DNA from 3 places in the Terrabacter sp. 01T434 genome. Region 2 is predicted to be linked to each of the others. Evidence: predicted binding sites of a transcription regulator. Region 2 holds the regulator's gene; each other region holds the start of a gene.

Region 1 (5,505 bases), on a different contig from region 2:
TCCGCTTCTGTCCGTCGGGGGTGCCGAGCGCACGGCGCACCTCGTCGGCCTGGGCCAGGGTCACGCCGGTCGTCTCGGCGACGATCATCAGCACCTGCTCGTGGAAGACGACGACACCCTCGGTCTCCTCGAGTGCGGGCACGAGCGTCGGGTGGAGGTAGGAGGGGTCCTTCCACCCCTGCCTCGCGTTGAGGAAGGGGATGATCATGTCGCTCTTGACCGGGCCGGGCCGGAAGAGCGAGATGTCGATGATGAGGTCGTCGAAGCTGCGCGGCCCGAACTTGCCGATGAGCTCGCGCTGCCCGGGGCTCTCGATCTGGAAGCAGCCGAGGGTCTTCGTCGACCGGACGAGCTCGAAGGTCGGCTCGTCGTCGAAGGGCACCTGCGACTCGTCGTCGAGGTCGATGTGGTCGCCGTCGACACGCTCGACCTCGTCGATCGCGTGGGCCATCGCCGACTGCATCCGGATGCCGAGGACGTCGAGCTTGAGCAGGCCCATCTCCTCGACGTCGTCCTTGTCGAACTGGCTCATCGGGAAGCCGAGCCAGCTCGCCTCGACCGGGGTGCGGTCGAGCAGGACGGAGTCGGACAGCACGACCCCGCAGGGGTGCAGGGCGATGTGCCGGGGCAGCCCGTCGAGCCGCTCGACGATGTCGAACATCAGCTGCAGGCGCGGCACGTCGAGACCGCTCGCCCGCAGCTCGGGCAGCTCGGCGAGGGCATGGCGCACGTTGCGTGCCGCGATGTGCGGGAAGGCCTTGGCCATGGCGTCGACCTCGGACGGCGGCAGCCCGAGCGCGGCGCCGGCGTCGCGGATCGCGTGCCGCACCCGGTAGGTGTCCATCATCGACACGCACGTGACGCGGTCGCCGCCGAAGTGGTCGAGGATGCGCTCGTAGATCTCGGTGCGGCGGGCGGACTCCACGTCGATGTCGATGTCGGGCAGCTCGGCGCGCAGCGGTGAGCAGAAGCGCTCCATGAGCAGGCCGTGCCGCATGGGGTCGACGCCGGAGATGCCGAGGAGGTAGTTGACGAGCGACCCTGCGCCTGACCCCCGGGCCGCGACCCGCACCCCCATCTCACGGATGAGGTCGCAGACCTGGGCGACGGTGAGGAAGTAGGTCGCGTAGCCGAGCGTCTCGATGACGCCGAGCTCGTCCTCGAGCCGGTCGCTGACCGCGACGAGCTCGCTCTCGGAGCGGCCGGGATAGCGGGTCGGGATGGACTCGCGGCACCGGCGCGCGAGGACGCGGTGCGGGTTGGTGCCGGGCCGGATGCCGAGGATGCCCGGCTCGGGCAGGTGCACCGAGCCGATGCCGAGGTCGGCTCGTGGGTCCTGGACGCACTCGGCGGCGAGCGCCGTGGTGCGGGCGAGCAGCTCGCGTGCCTGCTCGCGGGCACGTGACCCGCCGCCGACGAGACCGGGCCCGGAGACCTGCACGATGTCGAGGGCGAGGGCGTGCATCAGGGGGGTCGGCGAGAGGTGCCCGGCCGTCGTGACGCGGTCGAGGTGGCGGGCGTCGAGGGCGACGAGCCGGCGGGCGGCGTCGAGGACATCGACGATGGCGGCGTCCTGGGGGTCGGTGTGGCGCACCGCTGCCGTGATGACGCTCGGCACGCCGACCTCTCGGGCCAGCGCCAGCATGCGTGCAGCCTGGCCGAGGCTGCCGGGCTGGTGTTCCGGTCCGCCGTGGCACACGACCTCGACGACGACGGCGCCCCGCGGGAGCAGCGCCATCCAGCGTTCGAGGGCCGCTCGGGCGCGGTCCCGACGCTTGGCGAGCACCGCCCGACCGACGTCGGAGTCGGGTCCGAGGAGCACGACGAGGCGAGAGGGGCCGCCGTCCGCCACCGGTGACGTATGCCGTCTGCCACGGCCGCCGGGTCCGTCGTCCTCCGTCGTGGGCGACGTGGGCGAGGAGGGCGAGGAGGGCGACGTGCGCGCGTGCTCGGCGACGAGGCTCGCGGTCGTGACGGGGTTGCCGCGCTCACCGCGCAGGTGGGTCGCGGTGACGAGCCGGCAGAGCGCTGCCCATCCCGCGCCCGGCGCGAGGCCGCTGCCGCTGCCACGCGCCAGCACCGTGACGCGAGGCAGCCGCGGGTCGACGAGCGCGCCACCCCGCACCGGGGTGCGCGCGGGACGCTGGCGTTCAGGCTGCTCGGGCCCGATGGCGAGGTCGACACCGAGGATCGGGGCGATGTCGTGCTCCATGCACGCACGCACGAACTTGACCGCGCCGTAGAGTCCGTCGCGGTCGGTCAGGGCGAGAGCCGGCTGGCCGAAGGCGGCCGCCCGTTCGACGAGCTGGTGGGGCCTGGCCGTGCCGTAGCGCATGGAGTAGCCCGAGGCGACGTGCAGGTGCACGAAGCTCTCGCCCGCGGCGCCGCTGGTCATGGTGGTGGTCATGCTGGTGGTCATGCTGGTCGTCACGCCCCGCTCGCCCGGCTTCTCGAGACGGGCGTGATCGACTGCGGCAGGGGGACCGTGAGCGGGACACCGAGCAGGTCCTGCACGATCTCGAGGAACATCTCGGCCTGGCGCAGCAGGTCGTCGGACTCGCGCGCGCTGATGTGGCCGCCCCGGTCGATGACCGACCGGTGGGCCGAGCAGGCCGCGAAGAAGGCGGCCCACTCCCCCAGCTCGGGCGCGACGCCGGGCAGCACCTGCCAGACGCTGCGGGGGCGCGCTCGCGGCGTGGGGACGGTCCGGGCCGCGACGAGGGCGGCAGCGGCGCGCAGTGCACCGAGGTGGGCGTCGCGGTAGCGCTCGGAAGCCTCGGTGGTGCGGCACGCGGACTCGAGCGTCACACGGGCCCGCTCGAGCAGGTCGAGCACGGCGACCGAGATGGGTGGGCGGCGCAGGTGGGCGGCGGTCACGGTGGTCTCCTCTTTCTCCGAACCGGGAATGGTCAGTCGGCAACCCGGACGAGCGACCACCGGTCGCCGTGCGGGGACTCGTCATGGGCGAGGTCATAGACCCCGGGCGTGAACGACCAGCCGGGGCTCGCTTCGACGCGCCAGACGTGCTGCTCGCTCGCTGCTGCGACGAGCGTCTCGCCGGGACGCACCTGCGCCTCGTCGGCCTCGAGCGCGTCGCGCCACCACGCCCGTCGTTCGCGCCAGTGCGCCAGGACGCCACGCACGACGTAGAGGCGTCCGCGCCAGATGAACGCCTCGGGCGACGACTCGAGGGACCCGGCCTGGAGGGGTCCCGGGACCGACTCGGACCTCCCCGCAGTCCGAGCCTGCCGAACCGCCCCTGACTGAACCGCCCCTGACCGCTCCCGCTCGCGCACTCTCACCTGCACGGAGTCACTGAACCTACGCACCACGACACGTCTCCCTCGGACACGTCGAGGCCGACATCACGACCCGAACCACCCGCGCCCCACACGAGCGGTCCGACACCAACCGACGACTGAACTGACAACCTGACTGATCATTGCTGTTCGAACACTTGTTCGACACTCGAAGCCTAACCCCTGCCGCCGACAGGCTGTCAAGACGGTCCACGGGCCGTTGCCGACCTTGGCGCGAAGGCCCGCACCCGGGCCCGTTCCGTCACGATCCGGACCAATCTGAGTAGTTGTGCTCAGGTCCGCGCGTCTCGGCCGTCGGCAGAGTGGGGCCAGCGGGTCCGGTCCGCGAACGGAGAGGTGCAGGGGTCCTGTCCGCTCATGGATCGGGCCCCTTCCGCTGCCTGCCGGCTGCGCGCGTCCCGTTGCGCGGTCTTCGGGAATGCGGGAGCGTCGGGGACGTTGGACCTGTGCTCGGCCGTCCGGCCCAGCAGCAGACGCACCGGCGCACAGCGACCGGCGCACGACCGAAGGGGTGTCGTGGGCGCCGAGCTCATCCCCATGGCCTTCACCACCGGGTGGGGCAGCGGGATCAACGCGTACGCGGTCGTGCTCGTCCTCGGGCTCGCCGACAAGATCTGGGGTCTCAGCCAGATCCCCAACGCCCTCGCCCGCACCGACGTGCTCATCGGCGCGGGGATCCTCTTCGCGGTCGAGATGCTCGCCGACAAGATCCCCTACGTCGACTCCGTCTGGGACTCGGTGCACACGGTCGTCAGACCGGCGGTCGGGGCCACGATCGGCTACCTCATCGGCCACGACACGGCCTCCCTCGACGCGGCCGTCGGTGCCGCCACTGGCGGCGTCACCGCCCTCATCTCGCACGGCATCAAGGCCGGGCTGCGGGCCGCCGTCAACACCTCCCCCGAGCCCGCCAGCAACGTCCTCGTCAGCACCACCGAGGACGTCACGGTCACCGGGGTCACGGCCCTCGCCATCGCGCACCCGTGGTGGGCTGCGGCCATCGCCCTGCTCCTGCTCCTGCTCGGCGCCTTCCTCGTCTACAAGCTGGCCGCCCGCATCCGCCGCTACAAGCGTCGCTACGACGCCTGGGGTGAGCGGGTGGGGATCGCCGCGCCGTCCGAGCACCGAGGACGCGACGCACCGACGGTCCAACGGCGCGCCCTGCGTTCTCGAAGGACGCGCGCCGACGAACGGCTCGAGCAGCCCTTCGACCAGCAGACCTGACCCCGGCCCCCTTCGCGGTGGCCCCGGGGGCCGTGCCGTTCACAGGTCGGCGCCCGGCTCACAGGACGTCCCCACGCGGGCGAGGGGGTGACCACAGCGCTGCCGCCGACGGTGGACACAGCTGGCACGAGGCCAGCCCATCGAAGGAGTGGAACGGATGAAGAACAAGACCATCGCGCTGGCAGGCGCCGGGATCGTGGCCGCGTCAGCCCTCGCGCTCGGCGGGGCGGCTCTCGCCAGCGCGAACGAGACGGGCAGCACCGGCACCACGACGAGCGGCGCCTACGGGCAGGCCGGCGAGGGTGCACGCACCCCGGGCATGACCGGCAACGGCAACACCGACCCCAGCAAGCCCATGCGCTCGGACGAGAAGCTGCTCACGGGCGACACGGCCGCCAAGGTGACGGCGGCCGCCAAGGCCAAGGAGCCGACCGCGACGATCGAGCGGGTCGAGACCGACTCGGACGGGGTCTACGAGGCGCACATGGTGCGCGCCGACGGCACCCACATCACGGTGCAGGTCAACGCGTCCTTCGCGGTGACGGCCGTCCAGGAGGGCGGCCCGGGCGGGCCCGGCGGGCATGGCGGCGACCACGACGGCGACGGCCCCCAGGGCCAGCAGGGACTCCAGGGACTCCAGGGACTCCAGGGCGAGGTACCGGCATCCCCCGGCGGCACGGCGACGACCACCCCGTCCAGCAGCTGACCACCCGGCGCCACCGAACCGGACGGCCGGCCTTTCCGGGGGTCGGCCGTTCGGTCGTCCCCGGCCACCACCGGGCTCGCCCGGTGCCTCAGAGGTTGCCGAAGACCTCGAGCGTCGCTGACGAGCGGTTCATCGTGATGAAGTGGATGCCGGGTGCTCCCTCGTCGAGCAGCCGGCGTGACGACTCGGTCGCGATGGCCATGCCCTCGGCGCGCACGCCGGCGGCGTCGTCGCCGTGGCGCTCGAGGCGGTCGG
Region 2 (5,505 bases):
TCAGGCCGGCCGGCGGCGATGACCACGAGGTTGCGCTCGCTGTCCGTGCCGGCACGCAGGTAGTCGGAGTGTCCGGCTGAGGTGCGCCCCACGTCGACGAACTCCGACCTGGAGTGCAGCCAGTGGTTGCAGCCGGACCCGGCCCTCTTCAGCGCGAAGGTCGACAGCCGGGTCGCGCCGGCCACCTCGGCGGCCGGTGTGCCGTGCACCATCCACCCGTAGTTGAAGACGTCGTCGCCGACCGCTCCCAGGACGTTGAGGGAACCGGGCTTGAGCGCGCTTCGCGACACGTCGGAGAACGGCAGCCCGGGCGCGCCGAAGACGGCCACGTCGTCCACGGCGCTCGTGCGCAGGGACGCGAAGCCCGCGAGCGTGGCCCCGTAGGAGTGGGCCCACACGGTCTGGTGGGCGGGCCGGTCACGCGCCGCCTCGATGCCGGTCGCGAAGTCGGCGAGGGCTCCGGCATTGTCGCGGGCGAGCTTGGCGTTCAGCACGTTCCGGTCGATGGAACTGACGATCTCGTGCACTTGTGGGGCGTCGTAGCCCATCCAGGTCACGATGGCGACGTCCTGCCCGGCCGCGACCGATCGGGCTTCGGAGCGCATGCGCACGAAGATGTCGTCGTAGCGGCGCAGGTCCGTGCCGACCATCGTGGACAGTCCACCCACGAAGGTCACGACATGCTCGGCCCGGTCGACGTCCCCGAGCGCCACCACCGCCTTGACGTCGAGCCCCCTCGGGTCGATGAGCAGGAGCAGCCGCTCGCCACCGTCACGACGTGCGAGCACGTCGCGGACCGCCTGGAGCGCGGCGACGTGCTCATCGGCGCGGGTGCGCTCTGCGGCGTTGCCGACCCATCCCGAACGTCGTGCCTCACGGGCCTTGGTCCACGCCACCTCCTCCGCTCGCGCGAGCAGCACGAGGTTGGCTTCGTGGCGTGCCGTGGCAGGCACACCGTCACGCGGCCCCACCCACTCCGGGTGGTCACGGATCGCCCTGCGACGCTCCTCGTCGGTCATCGAGCGCCACCAGGCTGCAGAGGCGAACACCTGGGCGCTGACACCCCCGGCCGCCGATGCGGTCGGTGGCGGTGCCAGTGACCCGAGCACCGAGGCACCGACACCGGCACCGACTGCCGACGTCGCGCCTCGGGCCGATGACAGCAGTGCGCGAAGCAGCTCGTCGTCGGTCTCGGCAGCCGCCCGGCGCGCCTGGGCCAGGCACGCATGCACCTCGGCACGCAGCAGCTCGTCGAGGCGGGCACGGTGTGCCTCCAGGGCGGGATGACCGAGTGAGGCCCGGACCGGGAGGAAGAGACGCCCGTCGTCATCGATCCACGCGCCCTCGTCGACCGCGCGCCGGTCGGCCCGACGAACCAGGTCGATGGCCGCCTCCAGGCGGCCAGCCGCGTGTCCCACAGCCTGACCAGCCACGGCGATGCTCGCCGCCAGCCGACCCAGCCCGGTAATGACGACGGCGTACCGGTCTGCGGCGGCCGATGATGCGGCACCCGACCATCGTGGGGCGGCTGCTCGACGCCAGAGCACCAGCTCGGCCAGCACCACCACCCGTCGCCGACGGTCCTCGAGGCCCCTGCTGACGGCAACGAGGGACTGCGGACGGCTCGCGCGGATGTCGCGCACCGACAGCGTCAGCGACCCACCGGCAACGGTCACCGGAGGCCGCCGAACGATCCTTCGACGCTCTGCCGCGCTGCACGCTCGACCGCGTCGTAGGTGTCGGCTGCCGCTGCCAGGGATCGCCCCAGCTCCTTCAGCTCCCAGCGCGTCCCGGCCAACCGAGCCGTCCACGCCGCGGCGACGTCACGCAACGCTGAGCCGGTCCGGCTGCCCGGAAGGGCCGCGGCCACCGGCGTCAGCTCGTCCGCGATCCCGAGTCGTTGAACCCGCACCAGGACCTCGTCGATCGTGCTGACGTCGTCGCGCAGTGCGGCCGTGTCCACCTCGTAGCGCATGCCCTGCTCCTCTCCCCAGGACGGCAACGCTAGGCCGCACGCGGCGCGGCGCTCGTGCGTCATCCACAGGCCCCGGGACGACAGCAGAACGCCGCACCCCTGGTCTGGGGTGCGGCGTCCGTGGCGGGAACGACGGGGTCGAAGCGCCGCTACCGCCAGCCGCTGAAGGTGGAGCCAACGCGGCGGATCAGGTGGGATGGTCGAAGCGCAAGCACGGACGCGGCATACGCGATCGACCAGAGCCCGGATGGGCTGGCCGAGGTCAACGTCCCGGGATGACGAGCTGCTGACCGGCATGGAGCGCCGTGGAGCTGAGTCCGTTGGCGACTTGGAGCTCGACCACCGCGTCCGCCGTCGACACCCCGGGCAGCTCACGGGCGGCGACACCCGACAGCGTCTGGCCCGACTGGACCGTGACGGTGCGCGGCTCGCCGGTGGCCGACGCGAGCTGGCCGGCCAGACCCACCCCGAGAACGGCGACGACCGTCGCGACGAACAGGGTCACGACGAGCCGACCGAACCGCGTCAGGCGCACGGGTGGCCGCGTGAGGCGCGCCGCGCGGGCGGCCCGGGTGGCGTCCCGGCCGGTGGGCACCAGGACGAGACGGGGCCGACCGGTCGGCAGCGACCGCGCAGGCTCCTCGGTGTGCGGCGAACGAACGGCCTCGAGGACGATGGCGCTCATGGTGACCTCCCCTTGCTTCGGATCTGGCGAACACATGTTCGATAGAACGTCTGTACGAGTTCTAGCACGTATGTTCGATGAAGTCGAGACACGCCTCGAACAGGTGTTTGGCAACTGTGTTCGAACCTCGTAGTCTCTGCTCACACCAGAAACCTCACCAGCCACCACTGACACTGGCCCCGCGCCGAGCGTCACACCGCGGTCTGACGAGCTGACGAAAGGGACACCATGGGCGTCACCGAGCTTCCCGATCGCGAGACCGGCGACGGCCTCACCGTCCGCCAGCGACGGGTGCTCGAGGTCATCCGCAACTCCGTCGACCGCCGCGGCTACCCCCCGAGCATGCGCGAGATCGGCGACGCGGTCGGCCTGGCCAGCCCCTCCAGCGTCTCCCACCAGCTCAACGCCCTCGTCGCCAAGGGCTACCTGCGGCGTGACCCCAACCGGCCGCGCGCGCTCGAGGTCGTCTCCCCCGACGCCAAGGCCGAGGAGCTGGGCTACCGCGGGGGCGACGCGACGCCGCAGCGTGCGCGGGGCGACCAGTACGACACCGACACCGACTCGGGCGACGCCCGCCCGGAGGCCTCCTACGTCCCCGTGCTCGGGCAGATCGCAGCCGGCGTGCCGATCACGGCCGAGGAGGTCGTGGAGGACGTCTTCCCGCTCCCCAAGCAGCTCGTCGGCGAGGGCGACCTCTTCCTGCTCAAGGTCAACGGTGACTCGATGGTCGACGCCGCCATCTGCCACGGGGACTGGGTCGTCGTGCGCCAGCAGCAGCACGCCGACAACGGTGACGTCGTGGCGGCCATGCTCGACAACGAGGCGACGGTCAAGACGTTCAAGCGCAAGGACGGCCACGTGTGGCTGATGCCGCACAACCCCGACTTCTCCCCCATCGACGGCGACCACGCCACGATCCTCGGCAAGGTCACGGCCGTCCTGCGTCGCATCTGAGCCCGCGGTCCGATGACACCGTCACGCACTCGGGACGTTGTCCTCACCTACCGGTACCTGCGCGGGGCGATGATCGCCCTGCTGCTCATGCTGCTGCTCTCGGTCGGCTACCAGTGGTGGTGGGAGACGGACCACTCGTGCTGGCTCGGGTCGATCAGCGCCTACTACTACACGCCCGCGCGCTCGGTCTTCGTCGGCTCGTTGTGCGCCCTCGGCGTCAGCCTCATCGCCTACAAGGGTCACTCCCCCGAGGAGGACGTGCTCCTGAACTTCTCGGGCCTCATGGCCTTCGTCGTGGCCATGGTGCCGACCGTGCCCGACGCACGGTGCGGACCGAACGCCTACACCCAGACCCCGGTGGAGATCGCTGCCGCCGTGCGCAACAACATCTGGTCGCTCGTCGTCGTGGCGGTCAGCGCCGCGGTCGTCGCCGCCTGGCTGAAGCGCGGCGCCACGACCCGCGATCCCAGTGAGCTCCCCACCGCGCGCTCGGTCGTCATCACCGTCGTCTGCGGTGCGGTCCTGCTCGGCGAGCTCACGCTCTTCCTTCTGCTGCGCGACCGGTTCATCGCGTTGAGCCACGGCATCGCCGCAGGCACCATGGTGGCGGGAGTCATCGCTGTCATGGTGCTCAGCGCGCTGCGCGCGGAGGAGCGCCACCAGTCCGTCGCCTCCCACCAGGGTGCCACCTACAAGCGGATCTACATCGCGATCGCGGTCGCCCTGGCCGTCGCCCTCGCGGTGACGGTGCTGACGGCCCTGACCTGGAGTGGACTCGACCACCTCGTCCTCATCTCCGAGGCCATCATCATCGTGCTCTTCTGCACCTACTGGGGTGTGCAGACCAAGGAGCTGTGGGACCTGCGCGACGGCACAGAAGCGCGACCGGTGAGGTCCGTGGCCGAGTAGCCTTCTGGTCGTGGGCGATTCGCCGCCATCCGATGCCGACGATGCTCAGGCGTTCGGAAGCTCAGAAGGTCAGGGAGCAGCGGAGGTCCTCCAGGGTCGGGCCGAGCGGGGCGTGCAGCCGCAGCGTCGCCTGCGCGTCGCCCCGCGTGGCCGAGCGCGTGACGATCGCGACCGGCACGCCGCGCTGGTGCGCGCGACGCACGAAGCGGTACCCGCTCATCACGGACAGCGACGACCCGAGCACGAGCACCGCGCCGGCGCCCTCGACCATCGAGAAGCACTGCTCGACAAGGGCCTTGGGCACCGACTCACCGAAGAAGACGACGTCGGGCTTGACGGTGTCGTTGCCGCAGACCAGGCAGCGCGGCGCGTGGAACGAGTCGACGAGCGCGTCGGCGAGCACGATGTCACCGTCGGGCCGCACCTGCTCCCCCCACTGCGAACCCACCGTGCGTGCAGCCTCGGCGAAGCGCTCCATGAAGCCGGGGTTCGCCTCGGTCATCCTCTGGTGCAGGCCGATTCGCGAGGTGTACTCACCGCAGGTGAGGCAGACGGCACGGTCGAGGGAGCCGTGCAGCTCGATGACGTCGGTCGCTCCGGACGCCTGGTGCAGGCCATCGACGTTCTGCGTGATGATCGGCCCGACGTACCCGGCCGCCTGCAGGTCGGTGACGACGCGGTGGCCCTCGTTGGGCTCGGCCGCGTTGAAGCGCTGCCAGCCGATGTAGCTGCGGGCCCAGTAGCGTCGTCGCGCCTCGGGCGATCCCGCGAACTCGCCGTACGTCATCGGCTCGACGCGGCGGGTCCCGTCCGGTCCCCGGTAGTCGGGGATGCCGGACTCCGTCGAGAGGCCGGCACCGCTGAGCACGACCACCCCACCACCACTGACCAGGTCCACGAGGTCGTCGAACGTGCCGAGGTCGTGCGTCTCGAGCGGCAACGTGCGCGAGGTCGAGAGCCGCGTCGTCGCCGCGGTGAGCGT
Region 3 (5,505 bases), on a different contig from region 2:
CATCGGCTGCTCGGGACGGAAGTCCATGACCATCGTCTCGGGCCCGATCGACAGGGCGCGCGCGAAGTGGTCGTACTCGATGGTCGACTGGAGGTGCATGAGCATCTCGCCGGACTCGTCGTAGGCCTTGATGAGGTCGGTCTCGTCGTTGATCCGCGAGACACCGCGCCAGCCGCCGCCGTCGAAGGGCTTCATGTACATCGGGTAGCCGAGCCGGTTGGCGATCGCCTTGAGGTCGAACGGCCGGTTGTACTTCGCCGACGTGTAGGCCCAGCGGACGTTGTCGACAGGGTGCTTGTAGGGCACGAGCCAGGTCTCGGGGACCTTGAGCCCCAGACGCATGAGCGCGACGTAGGCGCTGTGCTTCTCCATCGACTGGAAGGTGAAGGGGCTGTTGAGCAGGTAGGTGTCGTTCATCAGCGCGGCCTTCTTGAGCCACTCGCGCGGGTGGTAGTACCAGTAGGCGAGGCGGTCGATGACGAGCTCGGTGCGCACCGGTTGTCGCAGGTCGAACGGCTCGATGGTGAGGCGCTCGCTCGTCAGCTCGTGGGTGACGCCGTCGTCGGTCGTGATCGGCCCGACGAGCGCGAGCAGCGACTCGAACGCGGTGGGCCAGTCCTCCTCGGCCCCGAGCAGCAGCCCGATGAGGTGTGTCCTGGTCGTCGATGTGGTCGACGGGATGGACTGGTCCTGCCGTGCGGTGTCGGTCATCGTGCTGCTCCTACCGTCGGGGGCGGGTCATCGACTGCGATCCTTGCAGGAACGGCGACATCTGTCGCTGGTCAGTCGTGGTGTGCTCGGGCGAGCAGGTCGGGCAGGTGGGGATGGAAGGCGGCCTTCCACGAGCGCCAGTCGTGCCTCCCCGGCACCTCCGCGAACGTCACGTCGTGACCACTCGCCGCGAGCGTCTGCGCCATCTGCCGGTTGTTCCTCAGATTGCCCTCGTCGGCCCCGCACGTCATGACGATGCGCGCGTCGGTGCGACGACGACGCGCCCGTCGTACGTGGGTGACGAACGTGGTGACACGGTCCCAGAACTCGAAGTCCTCCTCGTCGTCGACGCGCTTGCGGAAGAACGACCCGGACTGGAGGAAGAGTCCCCCGAACGTGCCCGGGTGGCGCCACTCGGCCTGCAGCGCGGCCAAGCCGCCGAGGCTCGCGCCCATGACGGTGGGCCGTCCCGCGGTGGCGTATGCCGTCTGCAGCACCGGGAGCACGTGCTGGGTCAGCGCTTCGGCGTGGTCGGGGTTGGCGGCATACCGTTCGTTGCGTGGACCCGGCTCGAGCAGGGCGACGCGGGTGGGCGGGATGCGTCCGGCGTCGGCCGCCGCCCGCAGGGTCGACGACAGGCTGGCCCGCCGTGAGTACTCCGGGCCGTCGAGGGCCACGAGCAGCGGCAGCGGGTCCGGCCGCCGGGTGCCGACGGGCGTGACGACGGTCAGGTCCACGTCGCCGACGGGCGTGCCGTTCACGATGAGCCTCGTTCGCGCCATGCCATGACCCTATGCATGGGACCTCTGCACGGGCCACCGCCACCGCCTCGCGATCCAGAGCTTGCGACGGATGCGTTTGTGCCCGAACCACATTCGCTGTCCACAGAGCGATCAGCAGCATTGACGTCGAGTCGAACAGGTGTTCTACTTGCGGTAGTCGCCGATCGAGAGGAGGGGTCTCGTGCCGTACGTCGCATCCTCCCGCGCGGGCCTGCTCGGGGTCGAGGACGACCAGGTCCGGAGCGCTGCCATGGCGGACGTGCAGGGCAGTCTCACGGCGATCGGTGAGCGGGCGTTGCGCACCATCGAGGCACTGGAGGCGGAGAAGGCGCGGGTCGAGGCCCGACTGCTCGCGGCCTACGGCGCGCTGCACACGATCGAGTCCCAGCAGGTCCAGACGCTGGCGCTGACGCCCGGGTCCCTGCACGTGTCTGCCGACCGGGTCGTGACCGAGGAGATCGCCCTGGCCACGGGGGTCGGCATGGGCGAGGTGGCCCGGCGACTGTCGCTCGCCACGTCGCTGCGACGGCACCGGACGATCCTCGCCGCGCTCCGGTCCGGCGCGACGACACTGCACCGCGCCCTGCAGGTCGCGTCCGAGACGACGGCTCTGTCCGACGCCGACGTCGCGGCCGTCGAGGAGGCCGTGCTCGCGCCCTGCCGGGACGGACGGGCCCTGCCACAGCGGACGTTCGTGACCCGGCTGCGGCGTGCGATCGCCTCCGTCGACGGCCGCGGGTCGGACGAGCGACGGGCCCACGCGCGGTCGCGGCGGGGCGTGTTCGGCCGCCTCACCGGTGACGGCATGGGCTGCCTCACCCTCGTCGCCGACGCCGATGCGATCGCTGCGGTCATGGACCGGCTCGACGGGGAGGCCCGCGCGGCACGAGGTGCGGGCGATCCCCGTACTCTCGACCAGCTGCGCTGCGACCTCGCCACCGAAGCGCTGCTCCGGAGCCACCTCGAGGCGCCGCAGCCGGTGACCGGGACCGGCACCAACACCACGTCGAGCACCGCACCAGCTGCTGCATCGCATGCCGGCGGGCCAGCCACCACGGACTCTCCGGACCGGCCCGTCCCGGGCGACCCCGTGAGAGGTCAGCCGGCCGGCATGGTCTGGCTCATCGTGCCCTTCGAGGTCGCGACGGGGTCGTCCGACGCCGCCTGCGAGCTGCCCGGCCACGGTTGGGTCACGGCCGGCCACGCCCGCGAGATCATGACGCGCCCCGGGTCGGCCTGGCGCAGCCTCCCCGTCGACCTGCGCACCGGCGAGGCCCTGTCCCGGCCCACGCGCTCTTACCGCCCGACCGCGGCGATGGTCGAGCACGTGCAGTCGGTCGACGGCCGGTGTCGCGGGCCGGGCTGCGAGGTGGTCGCGACCCGCTGCGACCTCGACCACGAGACACCGTGGCCGAGCGGTGAGACGTCGGTCGACAACCTCTACTCGAAGCATCGGCCGCATCACAATCTCAAGACCGACAACGTGTGGACCTCAGCGCCCGTTGCCGAGGGCGGGCTCGAGTGGACCACCCTCACCGGCCGCACCTACGTCACCTATCCCAAGGACTGGCGGGAGGGAATCGCCCCGCCGGACCGCGATGCGACGCCGAACCCTCCCCTGACCGATGAGGCGCCTCCGTTCTGATTCGGTCCAGGCGCGCGAAGTCGTGGCCGTGAACCTCCTGCCCAGTCGATAGTCTGAGCCGACTGCTGCTGCGCCACGAGGAGCCGACGATGGATCCACGACCTCCCCTCCCGCCCTTCACCGAGGAGACGGCACGCCAGAAGGTGCAGGCGGCCGAGGACGCGTGGAACACCCGCGACCCGGAGCGCGTCTCGGGGGCGTACACGGAGGACACCTCGTGGCGCAACCGCGGCGAGCACGTCCTCGGCCGGGCGGCCGTGGTCGAGTTCCTGACCCGCAAGTGGGAGCGTGAGCTCGACTACCGCCTGCGGAAGAACCTGTGGGCCTTCTCCGGCAACCGCATCGCCGTCCGTTTCCAGTACGAGTCGCGTGACGCCGACGGGCAGTGGTGGCGGTCCTACGGCAACGAGCAGTGGGAGTTCGACGACCTCGGCTACATGCGCCGCCGCGAGGCGAGCATCAACGACGCGCCCATCGACGAGTCCGAGCTGCGCATCACTCCCGGCGAGGGCGAGCTGCCCGTCTTCTGACCATCGCTTCTGAGTTGCCCATCCCCGTGCGTTCCACGGACGTTGTCCACACCCCCCAGGAACGGCGGGGGCCCATCCACCGGGTCCCGCCGCGGTCACGGTGACACGTCGACCGAGTGACAGCATGGGGCCACGAACCGAGGAGGATGCATGGGCAAGGCACGTCGCAGGCAGCGGCAGGGGGCGCGACGCAGCTCTGGTGACCCGTGGGCCGGGTCCGCATTCGGTCCGGCCGCGTCCCGCGGTCCTGCCTTCGGCAGGTCGGCGTCCGGCACCAGCACGACCGACGCGGAGCCGTCTGCCGCCGAGGTGCGCGGCGTGCTCTTCGAGCTGCTCGGCGAGGCGTCCGACGCGCTCGACCGGGCGGACGAGCACGGCCTCGACGTCGTGGCGGCCTCGGTGGCCGCCCTGTGCTCCGCGCCGACCACTCAGCGGACGGTCGTGATGGCTCTGGTCGACTCGCTGACGACGGCGACCACGCACGCCTGGCAGCTCGGCTGGCAGCCTGCCGACCTCCACCGACTCGTCGGCCGACGGCTCGGCGCCCCGGATCAGCAGGTCGTCGTCGACGTCATGAGCCACGAGCTGGCGCAGTACGCAGCCGCAACGGTCGACCGCCGGTGGTTTGCCCAGCTGCGCGAGCTGGACGACCGGCCGCCCGCGCCGCGGTCCAGCACGTGGATCGACGCCCGGCGAGCAGGTGGCACCGACTGGTTCACTCTCGTGTCACAGATCGTCAGCCTGCTGCACCTCCTCGCCCGCGTGCCCGCCCTCGAGCGCCTGACCTCCCTTCCGGGTGAGGCCCTGCCCGGTGAGGCGGCGCCGGGCCAGCAGGAGCCCCGCGACGCCGCCTCGCCGGCTGCCGATGAGCGCATCCTCAGCCGCGTCCGCATGCTCCTCGCCAAGGCGGAGTCGACGACGTTCGAGGCCGAAGCTGCCACCTTCACTGCCGGCGCGCAGTCGCTCATGGCACGCCACAGCATCGACGCGGCACTGCTCGACCGGGACGCAGACCGCCCCGACCGGAACGGCCCTCAGGGCAGACGCATCGGCATCGACAACCCTTACGAGGGCCCCAAGGCCGTGCTGCTGCAGGCCGTGGCCTCGGCCAACCGGTGCCGCATGGTCTGGTCACGTGAGCTGGGCTTCGGCACCGTCGTCGGCTTCGAGCCCGACCTCGACGCGGTCGAGCTGCTCTTCACCTCACTGCTCGTGCAGGCGACCCGCACGCTCGCCGCCGCGGGTTCACGCAGCACCCTCCACGGTGGCAGCCGCACCCGGTCCTTCCGGCAGTCCTTCCTCTCCGCCTTCGCGGACCGCATCGGTGAGCGGCTGCACGAGGCCACAGCGCATGAGGAAGAGGCCGCGGTGGCCGCTCACACCGGTGGACGCGAGCTCGTGCCACTCCTGGCCGCCCGGGCGGAACGGGTCGACGAGACCCTGGGCTCCTGGTTCCCCGAGGTGCGCCAGGCCAGGATCAGTGCGGCGCGCGACGCCGAGGGCTGGCACTCCGGTCGGTCGGCGGCGGACCGGGCCGAGCTCGGCGCAGCGCGCGGCTTGGAGGGGAGCTAGCGTTTCGGCTTCTTCACCTTGGGCGGCAAGGTCGCGACGTGGTCGCGAGCACGGTCGAGCCACGCGGACTGCGTCTCGTCGTCGAGCTCCGCGGGCAGTGACAGGTAGCCACCCATCGGTCGCCCCTCCGGCCCGAAGGGCCCACTGCCCGGCAGCGCCCGCAGCTCCTCGAGCCCGGCCTCGTCGAGCTTGACCCCGACGTTCGGACCGAAGAGGCCGGCGAACATGTTGCCGTTGACGAAGGCGCCCAGGCTGCCGAACATGG

The links. Region 2 encodes LexA, which represses DNA repair genes until DNA is damaged. Its sites were predicted from a motif close to TCGAACANNTGTTCGA; they were not measured.
Region 1: the regulator LexA is predicted to act here: its motif matches at 3,450-3,465, upstream of AC1DIW_RS10375 (DUF6504 family protein).
Region 3: the regulator LexA is predicted to act here: its motif matches at 1,625-1,640, upstream of AC1DIW_RS08625 (HNH endonuclease signature motif containing protein).

What each region holds. Positions count from the first base shown of each region.
Region 1 is NZ_JBFTPP010000004.1:163,514-169,018, reverse strand. Features, by position in the region: gene AC1DIW_RS10385 (DNA polymerase III subunit alpha) at 1-2,407, opposite strand, end outside; gene AC1DIW_RS10380 (SAV_6107 family HEPN domain-containing protein) at 2,428-2,877, opposite strand; gene AC1DIW_RS10375 (DUF6504 family protein) at 2,910-3,329, opposite strand; gene AC1DIW_RS10370 (DUF4126 domain-containing protein) at 3,837-4,544, shown strand; gene AC1DIW_RS10365 (hypothetical protein) at 4,702-5,250, shown strand; gene metF (methylenetetrahydrofolate reductase [NAD(P)H]) at 5,339-5,505, opposite strand, start outside.
Region 2 is NZ_JBFTPP010000006.1:9,509-15,013, forward strand. Features, by position in the region: gene AC1DIW_RS13885 (alpha/beta hydrolase) at 1-1,676, opposite strand, end outside; gene AC1DIW_RS13890 (hypothetical protein) at 1,673-1,975, opposite strand; gene AC1DIW_RS13895 (LysM peptidoglycan-binding domain-containing protein) at 2,238-2,660, opposite strand; gene lexA (transcriptional repressor LexA) at 2,889-3,614, shown strand; gene AC1DIW_RS13905 (hypothetical protein) at 3,627-4,523, shown strand; gene AC1DIW_RS13910 (Sir2 family NAD-dependent protein deacetylase) at 4,585-5,505, opposite strand, start outside.
Region 3 is NZ_JBFTPP010000003.1:263,295-268,799, forward strand. Features, by position in the region: gene AC1DIW_RS08615 (ATP-grasp domain-containing protein) at 1-711, opposite strand, end outside; gene AC1DIW_RS08620 (alpha/beta hydrolase) at 783-1,493, opposite strand; gene AC1DIW_RS08625 (HNH endonuclease signature motif containing protein) at 1,675-3,138, shown strand; gene AC1DIW_RS08630 (DUF1348 family protein) at 3,228-3,668, shown strand; gene AC1DIW_RS08635 (DUF2786 domain-containing protein) at 3,819-5,240, shown strand; gene AC1DIW_RS08640 (TfoX/Sxy family protein) at 5,237-5,505, opposite strand, start outside.